Regions from separate parts of the Caballeronia sp. M23-90 genome, predicted to be linked through region 3. Evidence: predicted binding sites of a transcription regulator. Region 3 holds the regulator's gene; each other region holds the start of a gene.
What was found. Region 3 encodes LexA, which represses DNA repair genes until DNA is damaged. Its sites were predicted from a motif close to ACTGTATNNNNATACAGT; they were not measured.

Region 1 (6,573 bases), on a different contig from region 3:
TTTGACACGTTGATTGACGACAGCGCCGATTATCGGACCTTGGCAAAGACGGAAACAGACCCGGATAAGCGCCGCGAGTATGCACGCATGTATCGCTGGACGCAGTTGGCCATTCCCGTGAGAAATAACCTCGATGAGGCCTATGCGGCGCTGGTGGAGTGACGATGGACAAGCCGCCCACAAAAGAAGAGCTGATATTCGACTGGTTCTTGGGAGAAGCGAAGGAGATTTCACAGTCGCTCGAAAAGAGTCAGGCCGAGTCGATTGCTACTGCTGAGCGGCTTGAATCCGCTAAAGCCGATCTGTCCAAGACGCTGAACGCAGCCACTCACGAATTGGTCGCGGCCCATCATGAACTGCGTCGCCACATGGCGGTAGTTCAGGCCGATCAAGGAAAGCTTATTGTGGGCATCCCGAACGCGGTCCGCAAAGCGGCGACCATTGGGCAACGACACATGATGGTGGTCGCCACTTTGTGCGCGGGTATCGGTGGATTTGTAGGAGCGGCGGCGGCGCTGCTGGGGGCCTATCTGTTGCGCCGATGAAGCAACGCAGTGGGCGAGCGGCGATCCATCATAAGCTTAGGACAAGGCATGTTGCACGTGAAAAACCACTTAGGCGCAGCCTAAGTGGTCCGTGGATCACTTCTGCTTCGCGGGACCTAATCCGCGATATCCTCTAGCGACGTTGTGTCGTCAAGATCATCGTCATCGGGTGAGTCGCCGTCGTGGTCGTTACATGGGTCGGCCTTCCATGCATTCGGTACTTCCCTATTGGTGAGGACTTCCGGGAGCCAACCGGTCGATGCAAGCCGGAGTTCGGCAGCTTCGGCAGCCGCATCTTTTTTCATCGCGCCGAGCGGCGCGGCAGCATCAGGTGACACGGCGGTCGCGACAACATCCGCGATACGCGATTTCGAGACGTGGTTTAGGTAGCCCTCCCGCGTAGGCGTCCAGTATTTCGCCATATCGAGGTTGAGGATACCGCTGAGGGCATTGACAGGGTGTGCACTATCAGTCGCGCTTACGCTGTCGAGCGTCGCTGCTACACAAAACGCAAACAGATTCGCCATCACGTCATCGTTCTGCATCAACAGCCACAGTAAAAGGCCGCCGATGTTTGCTGGCAGCATCGCCGACCACTTGGCGCGCTCCGCTTCAATTTCCTTCCACGCGATGCTTGCAGCCATGTCATCGGCTTCGCGAAGCAGCTTGTCATGCGAGCAAGTCACCTGCACCTCCAGCGTGCGTTCGCCGTAAATGTACCCGTAACGATCCGAGAAAATCGTTGGAATCATCCGGTGCATCAGAATGGCAAGGGCGACGCTTGGGTTTGCGGCAAGCTCGGCCTGAACAGCGGCGGTCCGGTGCGCTGTGAGGCGACGGCACAGCTTTTCGCTGTGCAACAGCTTTTCCTTCTTCTCGGGCGCGAAATCAACGGCATCCGTTCCCGCGTCACGTGCCGCAGCCACTTTATCCTCCGGTCTTACGTAGCCCCGCTCGACGACTACTTCTCCCGTGTGATTTAAAAATACGAATGCACCCCCGCTCGCCAGTTGCTCTGGCCTCCACGTCTCAAGACGTTCGACGTATTGATCACATGCTTCACTGGCTGCGGTCGCGGCCTCATCAAGCGCATCGCGCTTGTCGTCATCCTCCTTGATCGACTCGTCGTGGTAGTAGGCATCAAGCGACTTTATTGCCTTGTCGCGAGCCTTTTTAAGCTTGGCAAACTCGCTAGCTTCTTTCTTGGTCATGTCACGGGAGTGCGACGACAGCCGTCCATACGCGCTCAGTTCGTTGTAATCCCGCTTGATGCGAGTTTCGACCCACTTCCATCCTTCCTCGCTGACAGTTTGGGCAATCGCGACGAGTCTTTCGGTCGCGAGGCGTTGAAGCAAGCCTGCGTCCGCGATGTATCCTGCATTGTCCGAGTCGCTGAAAAGGTCACGACGCACGAAACCGCCAGCGGCTTCATACGCGTCAAGCGTGACGAACGCGACAAGTGGATTGTTGCGCACGTCGATTTCTTCGCTAGTGATCGCGGCGCGCAACTGATGCGGATCGCGCAACCATGATTGCGCGGCGTCGAACCACAAGCGCTCCTGCAAGCCGTGGTCGTCCGTGAGCGCGAGCGCGATCACTTGGTCGGTCGTCATGCCATCATCACGGTACACGTCTAAGAGCTTGGGCGACACGTTTGCGATTTTGAGTCGGCGTTGCACCGTTAGAACTGGCACCGAAAAGAGAGCCGCGATGTAGTCTGCACTCTTTCCCTCTTCGATAAGCAGTCGGAATGCCATGGCCTGATCCGCCCCATGCATCGAGTCTCGGGAAAAATTCTCGATCAAAGAGGTCGCAACTGCTTCGGCCTCGGTGACGACCTTGACCGGGATGGGTTCATCCGCGCCAATCGTCCCCCGCTCGGCCATCAATTGAAGCGCGGCCAGTCGGCGCTGACCGGCACACACACACAATTTCGGTTTTTTGCCGCGCGCGCCCTTCATCGGGTGCGCAACCAGATTTTGCAGTAGACCTTTCGCAGCGATGCTATCTGCGAGACCGTCAATTCCTGTCGCCACTTTCCGGCGGACGTTGTGCGGTGACGGGCTCAGGCGCGATAGGGCAACCTGTTCGATTTTCGTATCGCCGCCAAAGGTAGTTTCCAGCAGCGATCCAGATACTTCAATAGATGCGACATCATCGGTCACTTCGATTTCAAAAATACGATCTTCCATTTTTCAGACTCCTGAAATAGGCCAGAACAAGATAAAAACGAGGTGCCCGAGCCACACTCGGAGCGTTTTCTGGCCGGTTAAAAAAGAGGTGGAAAAGAACCGAGCGGCATTTGATAACAACCGCTCTGCTATAGCTGCTGGTTAGTCGGCGTCAACACTGACTGCAGAAAAGCCAGCGCCACACTGGCGGCTGTAGCCGTCATCGTGCGTAACGAATTTCTTCGCGGCCGTGGCACTTGCGTTCACTTTGAGACGGTCTGTATGCTTGTCGAGCGCAGCATGAATCATGGTTTGAACGCTGCTCGAGCCATCCCAGTGAACTCCCTGAAGCTGCACGCGGTAAAGCTCGCCCGAGCGGAACTGTTCAACGGTTGGCTTGCTCACCCGGCTTTCTTTGAAGTTGCCCGCATAGCGACGCGAGAGGTAATCAATTGCTCGCTGGATCGCGGCGTCACTGTAGTGGCGGCTGGTCGTGATGTAGTCCGCGCCGAAGTGCACTTGCTGGCCGTCCATCATGTGATGAATCGAGCCTTGATAATCGATCGAGCCGTCGAAGTAAGCGGCCTTGAATCCACGCGTGATTGATTCAACCTGCGCGGGGTTCGGACCATCTGTCCAGCTAACGCTGATCGATGCACCTCCGCTGTAAGCGCTGCTGCGCACTGAAAACTTCGCTCCCGAAAAAGCTTCTTTCAGCGATTGACGAATCAACTTTGCGGTTTCAGCACAGGTGAAATACTTGGTGGTCATGATGTGGTGTCCTAAGGTATGTGCTGACAATCATTCGGGTGTCACGCTGACGTTCCACCACTGCTGACCGTCGTGTTCCACGCGAATCCGCGAACCGGTCATGACGACCTCTCGCAAGTCGCCTTTCACATATGCCCTTGGGTGAGCCTCGGGAGGTGCGGAGGGAACGTCCGCTGGTTAGTGGGGTTGTTTGTGTGGGTGGTCGTTGCGCTCATAAATCCCTCCTTTGTCTGCCGTTCAGTTTCATCTGCTCTTCGGAGCCGCCTCGGCGCATGATTTGCACGGGGCGGATTCGGTGCAAGGGCGCGCCCGGAAGCCGCAGCGAAGCACAGCCGCAGGCGAGCATCGAACGGGTGAGGACGCGGCGAAGCGAACCCTTGTGCCGAATCCGGCTCGTGCTATGCGTCGATTAAGGGGCGGCTCTGATGGGCAGCTGAAATGCGCTTTGAACGGCAGACAGAGGATGGAGCGCGACAATGCGCTTCCCACACAAGCAACCCCACGCGCGGGAGCCATCAGGCTCTCGCGCTCTCTGGCGCGACGCGCCACTGTTCAAGGGTGGGTGAGCGGAAAGCGATTGGTTTGTAACTGGGTCGGTCCCCCGTCAGCCTAATTTTCGCGTTTTCAAATTCCGCGTTCTGGCATCCGCGATCCGGTGTACGATACTGTATGGATATACAGTGCTCGCTATGAACGCCCTACCGAAAGACATCGAATCGCTACACCCAAGTCTTTGGCGAGGGACGCAATTGGCGCGTGCCCATGGGCGGACCGTAGACACGGGTTACGCAGCGCTATCAGCCGAGCTGCCTGGCGGCGGCTGGCCGTTGGGAACCATGACCGAGCTGCTTTTACAGCAGCCGGGCATCGGCGAAATGCGCCTGCTGGGTCCTGCCATGGCGGCGGTATCGGATAAGCGCTCGATTGCACTGATCGCCCCGCAGCAGGTCCCCAATGCGCACGGTTACGCCTTTATGGGCATTGATCCAGGCAAGCTGATGTGGCTGAAGGCAGTTAAATCATCCGATGCGCTGTGGAGCGCGGAGCAGATCCTGAGAGCAGGCAGCTGCGGTGCACTCGTGCTCTGGCAGCAACATATTCGCGCCGAGTCGCTCAGGCGCCTGCTGCTGGCGGCGCAGAGCTCCGAGATGCTGTTTGTTGTCATGCGGCCGCTGGCGCGTGCCCAGGACTCGTCGCCTGCGTCACTTAGGCTTGCGGTTCGGGCCGTCGCTGAAGGCGTCGCCGTCGAACTGATCAAGCGCAAAGGTCCCGCTGCGCCGGCGCCGATTATGGTCAAACTCTCTCCGTCGCCCAACTTGATCAGCGAGCATCGTCGCGTCCAGCGGCGCACGGTCGAGCTGCCCGCGCCCGCGGTCGAGCACGCCGCGATCACCGAATAGTTCGTACCGAGATCGATGCGATGCCCAAAACCCTCCCTGAGTTCGCACCACTAAGCCCAAAGGAACTCCGTTCGCTCTGGAAAAAATACCGAGGCAACGAAGATATCGAGCGGCTCGTGTTGGAAGTTCAGTTCAGCCGGGGTGTAATCAACGAAGTCGACGACTACTTCAAGATCATTCATCGCACATGGCGGCAGGAAAATCTGGGTGAATTGATCGCGCTCGAAAAATTGCGGGTTGTGTTGGTCAAGCAGCACCTGCGCCAGACCGTCCTCGCCGAGATCAAGCCGGCGCCCAAGGGAACGAAGCCATCTGAGCCACCCGAGCCCGAACCTGCATTGGTCGACTGACGGGGGCCCATGACGCACATCGAGGCGGGTTCGATAAATGTTGGAACTACAACGACTTATGGGCTTTCAAGTGATGTTGTCCACAACGCTGTCCACAAATTGTGTGGACAACTTCGTGGGCTCGGTATCGTGGCGAGGATCAGTCAGTAATAGCAAACTTGTCGCGATCCTGGCCCGCGATCCAGCGAGGGGGCTTGCCGCGACCGCTCCAGGTCGCGCCTGATGCTGGATCCCGATATTTCGCAGCGACAGGCGCCGATTGCTTCCGCGGGCCGCGGCTACTGCGTGGCTCGAGGTCTTCGGGCTTGACTTCGTATAGGGCCATCTGCTCGCGAATCCATTCGATCGCGTCACCGCGCTCGGCGTTTCTCAGTTCTTCAATCTGCTTTTCCAGTGCTTCACGTTGCGCAAGCAGTGCGCGGTAGCCAGTGTTCGTCATGTGGGTCGTGTTTTCTTCTATGATTAGTGATGTGAGTTCGACCGATCATGGCTCCAGCCGTTCCAAAAACGAAGATATGGCAAAGCAGTTACGTGCGCCGCTCTGTGCCGATTGTACGTTGACCAGGCCGTGTGACGGCGAAGCGCAATCGACCCTTGGACGATTCGACATTAGGTCAGGACAAAAATTAAAATGAGCACGCAACTAAGCAATCGGTGCAGGACATCCCTATACCGTGTGATATTCGGTAAGCCCAACAGTAACGACGAACGCATCGTCTTCCTGATGGCCGGCAGCCGAGAAGCCGCGTCCAAGCGGGCGACATCGGTACTTGCGGCGCTCTTTGACATCGAGCCGCTCGAAGTCTATCTGTACAACCTCGCGTCCTTCGTCGACCTGGTCGATTCGGGCGCGAGCGACGACGAAGACCTTCGTATTTTCGAACTGGGTTGGAAGGGACCAATGGTCAGTGTATGGGCTGAACACCCCCTGTTCCTCACCGACGATTCATCGGTCCTTGGCAAGTGGGCCGAACTCTACGCGGACCTCGCCAGCGCGACGGCAGTGGAAGCAATCAGACGCGCTCGTTCTTGAACTTATCCCGCAGCCACGCTGCTTGTTGCCTCACTCGCCGAACGTGTTCGCGACTGTCCTCGGCTCAAGCTGCGAGGCGATACTCGTAATACGGCTGATGACGATCATCGAGAATGGCGTATTGAGCTGCCAGGTTAGCCGGGTCCGGATTGAGCCAGGCGTTAATGTTTTCGGGCTTGATCGGAACGATACAGCGGTCGTGTCCAGCGAGCGCGATTTCCGCTGGGGGATCGTCGGTGACGGCAGCAAACGACAACAGGTCCAGTTCACCCTTGCCTGTCCACCTCGACCACAGGCACGCGA
Region 2 (6,573 bases), on a different contig from region 3:
GCAAAGCGGGGACGGCCCGTAACAGTGGGCGCTCGCTGTGCCGTCGCAGAGAAAAGCTTCGCGACGTCCAGGTGAACGGGTATGGGCCGCCGAGCGCCGGCCCGGTCAGCAGCTACGGCTGAGGGTGGCCTTGTGCTTCGCTATTAACAATCAGACGGCTTGCGGCTACCGTGGTCGACTGTTGCGTTTGAACGCCGGTGTGCGGTAGGGTGCCGTTTTAAGCGGAGAAGCGAAATCATGAATAAGCAGGACCTAATCGACGCCGTAGCTGGATCTACGGGAGAGAGTAAAGCCGCAACGGGCGTGACCATCGACGCCATCCTTGATGTCGTGACGAGCGCGGTCACCAAGGGCGACGTCGTGCAGTTGATCGGCTTCGGAACTTTCTCGATGGGGGCGCGCTCGGCACGCGTCGGTCGCAACCCAGCCACCGGCGCCGAAATTCAAATTCCGGCCGCGAAGACGGTCAAGTTTACAGCGGGCAAGGCGTTTAAGGACGCCGTGAACGTTTAGTCGCTGCGGCCGCCATCATTTGGAGGAGCGTCGGCGGTGGCCGTCGATCAGAATAACTGATGACCAAGCGGCAGCAGATCGACCCATTCACCGCTGCGCGGCGCTCAACACCTGAAGTGTTCGTTCGCGTTCTGTTTGGCGAACCCGGGGCATCTAGTGATCCTCTTGCTCGAACTTCAATAAGGCAGAAGCAGCAATCTGGCGCGCTAATCAATGGGCTTCCTGGCCGAGCGACTTAGCTCGGTGCGACTCGGTGTGACGCGGTCGAAGGATCCTGGCGCTGCACGACAAGCATTCCGCCGTAATCCCGACGCACCGGATGGAAAAGGCAACAGTTAATTGTCGTGTTTGAGAAAGATAACTTTCCTCGGCTATCTGCACGCTGAACATGTCTTTAACTGCGGCGCTCTAGACGAACGATGATGATCAGTCGCTCTCTTTCGGTTGACCGAATTCGGGACCAAAGGGGTCGGTCAATCGATCGCGGTGCGAGCGTCGCGTCCATTACCGAACGTCCCTACTTCTTAAATTACTGTATAAATACACAGTAGCAAGTTTATATCGCGAAAGTACGACTGCGGAAATTGTGGTCGTTGCTTGCGAATAGGGGAGACACAAAAGAAGCAAGGCTATTTCGTAGTAGCCGCTGGAAGCCCGATAAAATCGCAACCAAACTGGGAGGTCGACTAATGAGCGGTGGGCAAAGCAAGATTGAGTGGACCGAACGCACGTGGAACCCAACCGTAGGCTGCACGAAAATCTCTAAGGGCTGCAAGAACTGCTACGCTGAAGGCATGGCGAAGCGGCTACACGCTATGGGCACTCCTGGCTACGAGAACGGCTTCAGGCTGAATATTCTGCCGAGTCGCCTCGATGAGCCGTTAAAGCGCAAGAGTCCGACGGTGTACTTCGTCAACTCAATGTCCGACCTGTTTCACCGCTCGGTCCCGGACGCCTACATCACGCAGGTGTTCGACTCGATTCGAGCATGTCCGCAGCACACCTTCCAGATTCTCACGAAGCGCGCAGAGCGCTTGGCGAGCTACTGCAGTCGTCGAGATGTTCCGGCAAACGCCTGGCTTGGCGTGACCGTTGAGGACCGCAAGTATGGGGTGCCTCGCATCGACGAGCTGCGCGAGCTTGAGGGGGGCGTGCGCTTCCTGTCGGTCGAGCCTCTTTTGGAGGACCTTGGCATCTTGAATCTTGAAAACATCGACTGGGTCATCGTCGGTGGTGAGTCCGGGCCGAAGGCGCGTCCGATGCGCGAAGAATGGGTGCGAAACGTCAAGGGCCAGTGCGAGGAGCAGGGAGTTAGATTTTTCTTCAAGCAGTGGGGCACGTGGGGCTGCGACGGCGTACGTCGCTCAAAGGGCGCGAACGGCAGGCTCCTCGAAGGACGTACCTGGGACGACATGCCCGACCGCGTGCTGCTTACGTGAAGAAGCGTCGCTGTGGCGAGTATTCGATGATGTCGGAGGCTTTGTACTGCTTTGACGGCCGCCGCATTTTGTCGTCCTTGTTTGACACCACGATACTGCCGGAGGCGTGCAAGCCCCGTATAACCATTTGCAGCCGAGCTTCGTCGGCGATGGTGTTGGAAATATGGTCGGTGAGTAATTGGCGAACGGTGAGCGGCTGCTGTCGGCCTGATAGAACTCGGCCGAGGTCGTCCTTCAATGTCTCGATGCAGAGCTCGGCTCCCCCTGCATCGAAGAGGATGGACTGACCGGTATATTGCTCGTCCCGTTTCGGGTCGTAGCCAAGCATGAAGAGCCCCGGCTCGAGTTCGTGTCCGAACTCGCTCGAGTGCTCCCAGTGCAGCGATTTCATTACATCGTGGGCCTTGTATTGCTGCGACAAGTGCACAAGCCAGTAGCTCCAAGGATTTGACGAGTCTGGCCGAACAAAGAAAAGCGTCATATATGGCGCGCCCGTTTCCGCTTTGATGCCATGCGCGACATAGCGCTGGAGCGCTGCCCGTCCAGACTCCGCCTTAATTTGCCCTAGCTGTTCCCAAGGGATGTACTGCTCGATGCCAATGCTGCGAACCGCCTTCCGATTTGCTTCTCTGTCGCTGATGTAGGTGAGGAGTGAGTCAACATTGAAGGTCATGATAACTTCTGCGTTCGGTAGCTCAGTCATCAGCCAACGAAGCTTGTCCATCGGAACTGCGTTGTAGCTGTACTGATCGAGGAGGAAAATCGCCCGGCAACCGCCTCGACGCGACTTGATGCGCTCCACGATTTTTGGCAGCTCGTCCAGAAAGCCAGCGTTTAGCACTTTAGACCGCTCGAAGTCCAGCTGCGAGATAGCGCCTTCAGCTCGCCGTTTTTCTAAATGTTGAAGGAGATACGCCGCAGACTCCCGCTTTTTCTCAACGAAGAAAAATTCAGCATCGACCTCGCGCAAAGCGCGCCGACCAACGTTCAAGTTGGCACGCGCCATATATGCGCCTCGCATCATAAGCAATGGCGTGCCGTCGACGGACTCGACCTTCTCGTTAAGGTATTCCCCGCCACCAGCAAACCCATCCACTAACGTCAATGTTAGCTTGGGCATGGTCGGCAGACTCATCAGAGTTTCGATGTATTGCTGCACATACTGTTCGACGATCGAATGCTTGACGGCACTGTGCTGATCGAGAATCGGCGGATGATGCCCGACCTGCCAGAAATACTTATCTTCTGTCTTCGCCATTTTTTGGTGTAATAGGCCCTTTTTAGTCTCCGAAAGATTATCAGGTTTCAGAAAATATTTCGGAATAACGGCATACTATTGGAGCTCCTCACTGAGCCCCCAATCTGAGAAAACATGGCCAAGAAAAATGACGATAAGGTTGTCATCGACCCGGCCGATGGTCTACCGGTCATGAAGGTCGGTCCGTGGTCGGAAGACAAGCATGTTGCGCTGTGCCGTTATGTCGACGCGGCTCGGAAGGCTCGGGCAAAATGGCCTTATGCCTCGTTTATTGACCTATTTTCTGGTCCTGGACGGGTCTTGAATCGTGAATCGGGGGTAATCTGTGACGGGGGCGTGCTGTCTGCGTGGCGCATGTCAGAACGCGGTGGAGTGCCGTTCAGCGAGATACACATTGCCGACGCCGATGCTGAAAGCGTGGAGGCTTGTGCTGCACGACTTCGCGGCGCGGGTGCCAAAGTGCAGGCATACGTCGGTAACGCGTCCACGACTGTTGACTCGGTACTTGAAAGGCTTCCCCGAGGGCTACATTTCGCCTTCCTCGACCCATTCAGCATCGAGCACCTCGGCTTTGAGATTATTCGCAAGCTTGCCGCTCGACCGAACATCGACCTTTTGATTCATTTCAGCGTAATGGACGTCCAGCGAAACATCGGTGGCGACTTCAATCTGGCCAGCTCGAGATTGGATGCGGCCGCACCGGGGTGGCGCAGAAGCCTGCGGTTAAAAGAGGTTCCCAAGCGCGAACAAGTCGGTGAATATCTGGACTATTGGGAATCGCTGGTGACAGATCTGACCAAAATGCAGGTTGCCCAGTCCAAGCCGTTATTCGTCAACATGAAAAAGGGGCCGTTGTATCGCCTAATCCATCTCGCTCGTCATCCGCTAGCGACGAAGCTTTGGGATGACGCTGCGTTGCCGACGTCGCGCCAGCAAACCCTGCCCGGAATGTGAATACCTGATGTGTCGATACAGGTGTTGTTGTTGAACGTTAATTCTGCCAGTTGTGTCGATATATACGCTAGCGGGAAAACCGCGTGGGGCAAAGTAATGTTGCGCTACGACCTTCGAATCTGGCTTCGACACGCCGCAGAATTCCAGATAGCTCGTTGCGAAGAGGCGAAGATCCCCTTGGAGCCGCATATGTTCAGCGCTACAGTTCGCTCCAAACCGGTTTTCTTCTCAGCAACCACGGTCTCAATCTTGGCCTTGCCCGCGGCATCGGAGATCAGCGCATGACGGTATAAGAGAATACGGATCTCAGTGATCGGACACATCTTCCGAGGGTGAAAACTATCGACTCATCCAGTATTATCGAAGTATGCAACGCGTAAAAATCCCATGTCAAAAGAAACTCCAATAGCACCTATTCTCGTGGATGTTTTAGTCATTGGCGGCGGACAATCAGCGCTTGCCACAGCCTACTTCTTGCGCCGAGCGGCCGTCAGTTATCAGGTCCTGGATGATCAACCGACTCCCGGCGGCGCATGGCAGCACGCTTGGGATTCACTTAACCTGTTTTCGCCGGCGCAATGGAGTTCACTTCCTGGCTGGTTGATGCCGTCAACGCCAGACGAGTATCCGTCGCGCGATCACGTTGTTCGATACCTAGCCCAATACGAGGAGCGCTATGACATCCCGGTGCATCGTGGTGCTCGGGTGATCTCGGTGTCTCGTGAGGACGACGGGCTGCTTGTCTCGACGGATGATCAGCAATGGCTTGCTAAGGCAGTCGTCAGCGCGACCGGAACATGGAACTGTCCGTACATTCCGACGTATCCAGGGCAAGAGAGATTCAAAGGCATCCAAGTGCATTCGGCGCAATACGCGAGCCCGGAGCCGTTCAGGGGAAAGGATGTGCTGGTGGTCGGCGGAGGTAACTCGGGAGCACAGATCCTAGCCGAACTATCACACGTCTGTAACACGACGTGGGTCACAGTGGAGGAGCCGACTTTTCTGCCAGATGACGTTGATGGACGCGTTCTTTTTGAACGCGCGACGCAGCGGTGGAAAGCACGAGCAGAGGGTAGGCCCGATCCGTTCCAGAGCGGCGGCCTCGGCGACATCGTTATGATTCCGGCTGTTCGGGAAGCTCGCGAACGCGGTGCTATGCACGCAGTGCGGCCGTTCTCCAAGTTCGTCGATGACGGCGTTGTCTGGCCAGATGGCGCGCCCTCGCATGTTGACGCGGTATTGTGGTGTACGGGCTTTCGACCTGCACTGAAACACTTAGCACCGCTGCACCTCATAAATGATGTTGGCCGAGTGGATGTGATCGATGGCCGAGCAACGCAGGAGCCCAGGCTTTGGCTGGTGGGATATGGTGAGTGGTGCGGTTTCGCCTCAGCAACACTCATCGGTGTCACGCGAACTGCAAGGTCGACCGGCGCACAAATTACCGAGTATTTGAACTCATTTCGATAAGGAAATTTATGCGCGTCACTATCTATCACAATCCAGAATGCGGCACTTCCCGCAACACGCTCGCCATGATTCGAAATGCGGACATCGAACCGACAGTCATCGAGTATTTGAAGACACCACCGAGCCGCGAAATCCTCACAAAGCTGATCGAAGAATCGGGTTTAAGCGTACGCGAGGCCATACGGCAAAAAGGGACCCCTTATGCGGATCTTGGTTTGGACAACCCCGTGCTCAACGACGAGCAACTCATCGACGCAATGCTGGATCATCCGATCCTGATTAACCGACCGTTTGTTGTCACCCCCATAGGAGTACGGCTTTGCAGGCCGTCGGAAGTCCTTCTCGATATCCTCCCCGAAGCGCTCACGAAGCCTTTTACGAAGGAAGACGGGGAAGTAGTTATCGACGAACAGGGAAAACGAGTGAGTTGATCAAGCGTTGTCAGCCACCGAGCAGCGACATTTCAGCATGGCGTTGTTCCGACTTACCCGTTTCCTTCCCGCGCTCTTCTGAGTATCGGTCACTGCGCGCTCCCCAGAGGTTCCGAATTTCTTGCTGAATCTCTTCTGGACCTGCGCACCGCCGCAACGCGGGGCGCAGGTTCAATCCTTCAGCGCCGAACAGGCAGGTGAAGAGTCGCCCATCTGCAGTGAGTCGAAGGCGCGTGCAATCCGCGCAAAACGGCTCGGTGACACTTGAGATAAACCCCACGCTGCCGATGCCGTCTGCGAACTGAAACGTGCGCGACGTCGCGCGATCTGATCGGACTCCGTCGGCCGCAAGCGGGAATACCTTGTCGATGCGCTTGACCAGCTCTGCGGACGGCACGACCTCCCGCATGTTCCACCGATTGGTGGCACCCACATCCATGTACTCGATGAACCGAGGCGTCACGCCCGTCCCCCGAAATCGGCGAACGATCGGAATTATTTGGTCCTC
Region 3 (6,573 bases):
CTCGCCCAGCGCACGCGCGAAGGCAAGCGCGAAGCCGGTCAGAAGCGCGGGGAACAGCGACGGCAGGACCACGCGGCGAAACGTCAGCCAGCGAGTCGCGCCAAGGCACGCGGCGGCTTCTTCCTGTTCGCGCTCGAAGTCTTCGAGCACCGGCTGCACGGTCCGCACCACGAACGGCAAGCCGATGAACGTCAGCGCCACCAGCACGCCCAGCGGCGTAAACGCCACTTTGAGCCCGAGCGGCGCGAGAAATTGTCCAATCCAGCCATTGGGCGCATACACGGCCGCGAGCGCAATGCCTGCTACGGAGGTAGGCAACGCAAACGGCAGATCGACTACAGCGTCCACGATCCGCTTGAATGGAAACGTATAGCGGACCAGCACCCAGGCGACCAGAAAGCCGAACACGGCGTTGATCAGCGCGCCGCCGAGCGCGGCCGAAAATGTCAGCCGATACGACGCCAGCACACGCGGCGACGTGACGGCTCGCACGAACGTTGTCCAGTCGAGGGTGGCCGTCTTGGCAAAGGTCGCGGCGAGCGGAATCAGCACCACGAGGCTCAGATACGCCACCGTGACGCCGAGCGTCAGGCCGAAGCCCGGCAGCGCGCTGGGCTTGCGGAAAGTGAAAGTTGTCATGCGTCCATCATCCAGTACCGTTGCGTCGCGGGGAACGGCGCTTCGGGGTTCTGACCGTCTGTGCGGCCGTGGTGGTGTTGCTGGTTTTTTGTGGCTTCTTACGACTACAGCATCGCGAGCGGATCAACGCAGGCGATGCTGTGCTTCATGCTTTGAAACTCGCCGCTATTACTGCGGCTGATAGATCGAATCGAACACGCCGCCATCGGCGAAATGCGTCTTTTGCGCCTTGGAATCGATACACCCGGCTTCAGCAGATCCGGCCAGTCCTTGACCTGCTTGGGGTTGCCCTTACGAACGAGGAACACGATAGTCGATGTATAAGGCGACGCGTTGTCCGGCAAACGCTTCTGCCAGTCCTGCGCGACCAGACCCTTGGCCGACAATGCATCGATGTCATAAGCCAGCGCCAGCGTTACCACGTCAGCCTGCAAGCCATCCAGAACCGAGCGCGCCTGACCGCCCGACCCACCGTGCGACTGCTTGAACGTGACCGTCTCGCCGGTCTCGGCCTTCCATTTCTTGCCAAAAGCCTGGTTGAAGTCCTGATACAGCTCGCGCGTCGGGTCGTACGACACGTTGAGAAACGACGTATCGGCGTGCGCTTGCGCGATCATCCCGATTCCCGACGCAGCCCCGATAACCGCCGTTGCGAGCAGTTTCCTGGCACGCACGCCCCACCCCGATCTACGACTCAACATTCCCCGTTCTCCGTCTTATGGTGTTCGATGGGCTGAGTCTATCGACGGCCTTTCATTATTAAAAATAATTGTTCTTCATGTTTTTAGATCAAAAAGTGCTAATGGAGGCTGGCAGCGGCGTTGCGACCGGTAAACGGGTGTTGGAGCAGCCTGTTTTCGCCCTCTGTGTGGTCTGGACGACGCCGAACTTAAAGTAAAGCTTGAAAAGCGGCGAATACTGTATAAAACTACAGGCATCTGTTCATCCATACAGTGGATGACGGACCAGACAAGGGGCTAAAGCACGTGACCAAGACAAGCAAACTGACTGCGCGGCAGCAAGAGGTGTTCGAACTGATCCAGCGCGCAATCGAGCGCACGGGATTTCCGCCCACGCGCGCCGAGATCGCGGCAGAACTCGGTTTCAGTTCGGCCAATTCCGCCGAAGAGCATCTTCGTGCGCTGGCCCGTAAAGGCGTGATCGAGCTGGCGGCGGGTTCCTCACGCGGCATCCGGTTGCTGAACCAGCCAGGTCCTGATGACGGACCGCATCAGTTCACATTGCCGCACGCGAGCATCATGCAATTGTCCCTGCCGCTGGTCGGGCGCGTGGCTGCAGGCAGCCCGATCCTTGCGCAGGAACATATCTCGCAGCACTTCGCTTGTGACCCGGCACTGTTCTCGAGCAAGCCCGACTACCTGTTGAAGGTTCGCGGGCTTTCCATGCGCGACGCCGGCATCTTCGACGGTGACCTGCTCGCAGTGCAGAAGAAGAACGAGGCAAAAGACGGCCAGATCGTCGTCGCGCGGCTCGGTGACGACGTGACGGTGAAACGCTGGAAGCGTCGCCCGGACGGCGTCGAACTGATCGCCGAGAATCCCGATTACGAAAACATCTTCGTGGCTTCGGGTAGCGACGAATTCGCACTTGAAGGTATCGCTGTCGGACTGATCCGATCCGGCGAATTGTGATGTGCTTCGAGCGCGGCCGACTTGATGGCCACGCTCTGATTCTCGTCTTTTGATTGCTGCTTTCTGATCCGCTCTGCGGCGGCGGGCGCTCCCGCTACCAGCCGCGCCGCGGTTGAATTTCCGGCCTTATAAAGCGTGACGGACATCGCATCCGCGATGAACCGGCGCGCACCCTATTGTTCACGGAGAAACATCATGGAACGATTTGCCCGCCTGTTTTCTGCCTCGTTTTTATCTGCTTCGTCGGCTGCGTCAGCTTCTTTCGCGCCCGCAGCACGGTCGCCGCTTTCATTCAGGCAATTCCGCGAGTTCGGCCGCTTTCGTCATCTGCGCGCGCTGATCTCCTGCAAGATACGGAAGGACACAAACACGCCCGACATGTTCGACGAACCGCCTGTGCTGCCTTCGCGGCAACCTGCGTTTGCACGGGTGTCGCTCAGCGCGTCGGTTCATGCGCAAGCCGAGCGCCGTGCGCCCGTGCGGGTTTATCGCGGCGAATCGCGCGTGATCATGGTGGGCAACATTGAAGCGGTTTCGCGCATGATCGACCGTTATATCGACGAAGAACGCGCGGGTGTCGAAGGCGGTCTTCTTGCGTGACCTTCAGGTAATCCTCGTGATTGTTCGAGTTTGAGGGATAGATTTCGTGACGGCGCGGTCAATTGAGATTGGTTGTCAGTTGGTCGTCGTCAATCACCTCGAACTCACGAAGGCACCCTGACGTATGTCGCGCATCAGCAAATCCGTTCTAACCGCACTGATCGTAATTGCGGCCGTCGCAGCGCTCGGACTACTTTACGCATCACCTTATATTGCGCTGGACCGCATGAAACGCGCCGCCGATACGCGCGATGCCGAGACGGTGAACGCGTACGTGGATTTTCCGCTGCTGCGAGAGAGTCTGAAGGAACAAGTCGGGCAACTGCTTACCCGGAAGATCGATGTACATAAAAGCGGCAATCCGCTGGCGTTGCTGGGCGCAATGATTGGCGCCGCGCTGATCGGTCCACTCGTGGATTCGTACGCAACGCCGGATGGCGTGGCGGCAATCCTGAACGGCATACCGCCGCGAGGCGATCCCGGCGAGAAACCGCCGGCTCCGCCCTCGCCCGATTCCGCCACACCTGGCACGGCACCCGGCGCACAGCAATCTCCGCCTGTCACGAGCGCGCCGGCGCAACCGGCGCCCAAGCAGCCGCCACAAACAACGGCGGGTTACAGAAGCTTCGACACGTTCACGGTGAACTACCGGCACGGCGCCGGTGACGCGCGCTATTCGGCCATTCTCAAACGATACGGCCTGTTCTCGTGGAAGCTGGTCGGCATCGAGTTGAACGGATGAACCGGGCTTCAGGTACCTTGACGCCCCGCATCCTCACACACTCACTTCGGCCTTGACGGGGACTGCGGCGTGGGCGGCATCTTCCTGCTCGGCCGTCGATCCGGTCGGCGACACGGCCACCAGAATGCTGCACGACACGCGGTCCATCAGCGGCGTGTTCCCCGCGCCCATCCACCACCGCGCCAGCCCGGTGCGGCAACGGTGTCCCACCACGACCAGATCCACCTGAAGACTTTGCGCAAGCCCGGCAATCTCATCGATAGGATGCCCGAACGCAAAATGACCCTCGGCATGTACACCACGCTCGGTCAGCCAATCCACGCCTTCGTGGAGGATGTCGCGGGCCGCGTCTTCGAAGCGCCCGCAGGCCATGTCGGTGAGGAGGCCCGCGCTTTGCGCGATGCTCGAACGCATATCGACAACGGCCAGCAGATGGGTTTCGGCTTTCAGCTCGAGCGCGAGATTTGCGCCGTCGCGTAACGCCTTGCGTCCTTCGCGGGAGCCGTCGTAGCACAGCAGGATTTTTCGGTAGCTTGCCATGGTGGTTCTCCGCGCTGCTGGTGGCAGCAAAGGGCATCGAAAAAAACAGTGTTCAACGTATTGCGCGTGTTGCCCCGTGCCATCGGGCATCACGACGCGCGTGGCGTTGCCGTCATCATGGTGCGTTGCCAAATCGCTTGCAACGATGGAAAACGCTAATGCATGTGCGTCGTCGGAAAAACGCCAAGCGTGCGGCGTGCCAGCGCCTGCGGCTCCTTGCTGGGCGGGCATTCCGGACATTGACCGCCTCTTGCCGCAATCTTGGCGCAACCGTACTCAAGCGCGGATGCGCGTCGGCAGTGCAGGCAATAGCGGCGACGCGCCGCGCTGGTGCAATCGATTAAACTAAGCAGCTTGTTTCCTGACCCCACGCCGAGTTCCTACGCATGGCAGATGCAGCAGTGTTACCCGACGACACACCCGCCGCGGACCACGCGCCGGCGAGTCCGGCTATCGAGTTCATCGATGTCCGGAAACACTACGGCGACAAGACCGTCGTCAATGGCTTGTCGTTCCACGTGCAGCCGGGAGAGTGTTTCGGACTGCTGGGGCCGAACGGCGCTGGCAAGACAACCACGCTCAAGATGCTGCTCGGACTGGCCGCACCGGACGCCGGCACCATCAATCTGGTCAGTGAACCCATTCCATCCCGCGCGCGCTTCGCACGGCGCCGCGTGGGTGTGGTTCCGCAATTCGACAATCTCGATCCCGATTTCACCGTCCGCGAAAACCTGCTGATCTTTGGCCGCTATTTCGGCATGAGCGGGCGCGAGATTGAAGCCGTGGTTCCGTCGCTGCTGGAATTTGCGCGGCTGGAAAGCAAGGCGAATGCGCGCGTCGGCGAGTTGTCGGGCGGCATGAAGCGGCGATTGACGCTCGCCCGCGCGCTCGTGAACGATCCCGACGTTCTGGTCATGGACGAACCGACCACAGGCCTCGATCCCCAGGCGCGTCACCTGATCTGGGAGCGTTTGCGCTCGCTGCTCTCGCGCGGCAAGACGATTCTGCTCACTACGCACTTCATGGAGGAAGCCGAACGGCTTTGCGACCGGCTGTGCGTGATCGAGGAAGGACGCAAGGTGGCGGAAGGCAAACCCGATGAGCTGATCGAACGGGTGATTGGTTGCGACGTCATCGAAATCTACGGGCCTGATCCGCAAGCACTGCGGGACGAACTCACGCCGTTTGTCGGACGGATGGAAATAAGCGGCGAAACGCTGTTTTGTTACGTCGATGACCCCGCCCCCGTGCATCAGCGAGTAAAGGGGCGGCCGGGCGTGCGTTACCTGCACCGCCCGGCGAATCTCGAAGATGTGTTTTTGCGCCTGACCGGGCGCGAGATGGTGGACTGAGCAATGGCGAGCGAACCGCAAACAAGCGCCGCAAGCGCGCCCCGGCCTGTCGAACAGAAGCGCGCGGACGAACCGTTCCTGTCGTCCATGCCGGCGAACGCATCGAACTGGATTTCGGTCTGGCGGCGAAACTATCTCGTCTGGAAGAAACTCGCGATTGCGTCGATGTTCGGTAATCTCGCCGATCCCATGATCTATTTGTTCGGCCTGGGCCTCGGGCTCGGACTGATGGTCGGTCATGTGGACGGTGTTTCGTACATCGCGTTCCTGGCGGCGGGCACGGTTGCGTCGAGCGTGATGATGTCGGCGAGCTTCGAGGCCATGTATTCCGGCTTTTCGCGTATGCACGTCCAGCGCACGTGGGAAGCGATCATGCATACACCTTTGACGCTCGGCGATATCGTGCTGGCCGAGATCGTATGGGCGGCGAGCAAGTCGGTGCTCTCGGGCGTGGCGATCATGCTGGTCGCCGGCGTGCTCGGGTACGCGAGTTTTCCATCGATGCTTTACGCGCTGCCCGTCATCGTCCTGACCGGTCTGGCGTTTTCCAGCACGGCGATGATCGTGACCGCGCTCGCGCCGAGCTATGACTTTTTCATGTTCTACCAGACGCTCGCGCTCACGCCCATGTTGTTGCTCTCGGGCGTGTTTTTCCCGCTGACGCAATTGCCGGCGCTCGCCCAGCATGTCTCGTTGTTGTTGCCGTTATCGCACGCGGTTGCGTTGATCCGGCCCGCGATGCTGGATCGTCCGCCAGAGCATGTCGTTCTGCACGTTGCAGTGCTTCTGGCTTATGCAATCGTCCCGTTTTTCCTCTGCGCGATTCTGTTCCGCCGGCGCATGATGCGCTGATAAAAAAAGCCGCTCGGCCTGGCGCTCGAGCGGCTTTCCAACTGCCAGTCACACTCTCACTTCAAACCCGGCGTGAACTCCTTGTGACCGCCGAACCCAAAGCGCATTGCCGACAACATCCTGTCGGCGAACGAATTGCCGTCGCGAGAACGGAAGCGCGAGTAAAGCGCCGCCGACAACACCTGCGCCGGCACTG

Region 1: a site for LexA is predicted at 4,152-4,169, ahead of imuA (translesion DNA synthesis-associated protein ImuA). Genes of this name have one in related genera too.
Region 2: a site for LexA is predicted at 1,045-1,062, ahead of ACRXB1_RS00375 (DUF5131 family protein). Genes of this name have one in related genera too.

The regions. Positions count from the first base shown of each region.
Region 1 is NZ_JBSIPA010000110.1:8,632-15,204, forward strand. Features, by position in the region: gene stbB (StbB family protein) at 1-162, shown strand, start outside; gene ACRXB1_RS13660 (hypothetical protein) at 165-545, shown strand; gene ACRXB1_RS13665 (ParB/RepB/Spo0J family partition protein) at 662-2,737, opposite strand; gene ACRXB1_RS13670 (LPD29 domain-containing protein) at 2,879-3,487, opposite strand; gene imuA (translesion DNA synthesis-associated protein ImuA) at 4,177-4,887, shown strand; gene ACRXB1_RS13680 (hypothetical protein) at 4,908-5,237, shown strand; partial or broken gene ACRXB1_RS13685 (H-NS family nucleoid-associated regulatory protein) at 5,377-5,493, opposite strand; gene ACRXB1_RS13690 (hypothetical protein) at 5,869-6,270, shown strand; gene ACRXB1_RS13695 (SOS response-associated peptidase family protein) at 6,335-6,573, opposite strand, start outside.
Region 2 is NZ_JBSIPA010000001.1:72,741-79,313, reverse strand. Features, by position in the region: gene ACRXB1_RS00380 (HU family DNA-binding protein) at 238-513, shown strand; gene ACRXB1_RS00375 (DUF5131 family protein) at 1,203-1,952, shown strand; gene ACRXB1_RS00370 (three-Cys-motif partner protein TcmP) at 1,945-3,210, opposite strand; gene tcmP (three-Cys-motif partner protein TcmP) at 3,325-4,164, shown strand; gene ACRXB1_RS00360 (ArsO family NAD(P)H-dependent flavin-containing monooxygenase) at 4,552-5,634, shown strand; gene arsC (arsenate reductase (glutaredoxin)) at 5,643-6,065, shown strand; gene moaA (GTP 3',8-cyclase MoaA) at 6,076-6,573, opposite strand, start outside.
Region 3 is NZ_JBSIPA010000145.1:2,037-8,609, forward strand. Features, by position in the region: gene cysT (sulfate ABC transporter permease subunit CysT) at 1-639, opposite strand, end outside; partial or broken gene ACRXB1_RS16115 (sulfate ABC transporter substrate-binding protein) at 873-1,340, opposite strand; gene lexA (transcriptional repressor LexA) at 1,626-2,291, shown strand; gene ACRXB1_RS16125 (hypothetical protein) at 2,487-2,891, shown strand; gene ACRXB1_RS16130 (DUF2939 domain-containing protein) at 3,016-3,633, shown strand; gene ACRXB1_RS16135 (universal stress protein) at 3,667-4,173, opposite strand; gene nodI (nodulation factor ABC transporter ATP-binding protein NodI) at 4,560-5,525, shown strand; gene ACRXB1_RS16145 (ABC transporter permease) at 5,613-6,377, shown strand; gene gnd (phosphogluconate dehydrogenase (NAD(+)-dependent, decarboxylating)) at 6,434-6,573, opposite strand, start outside.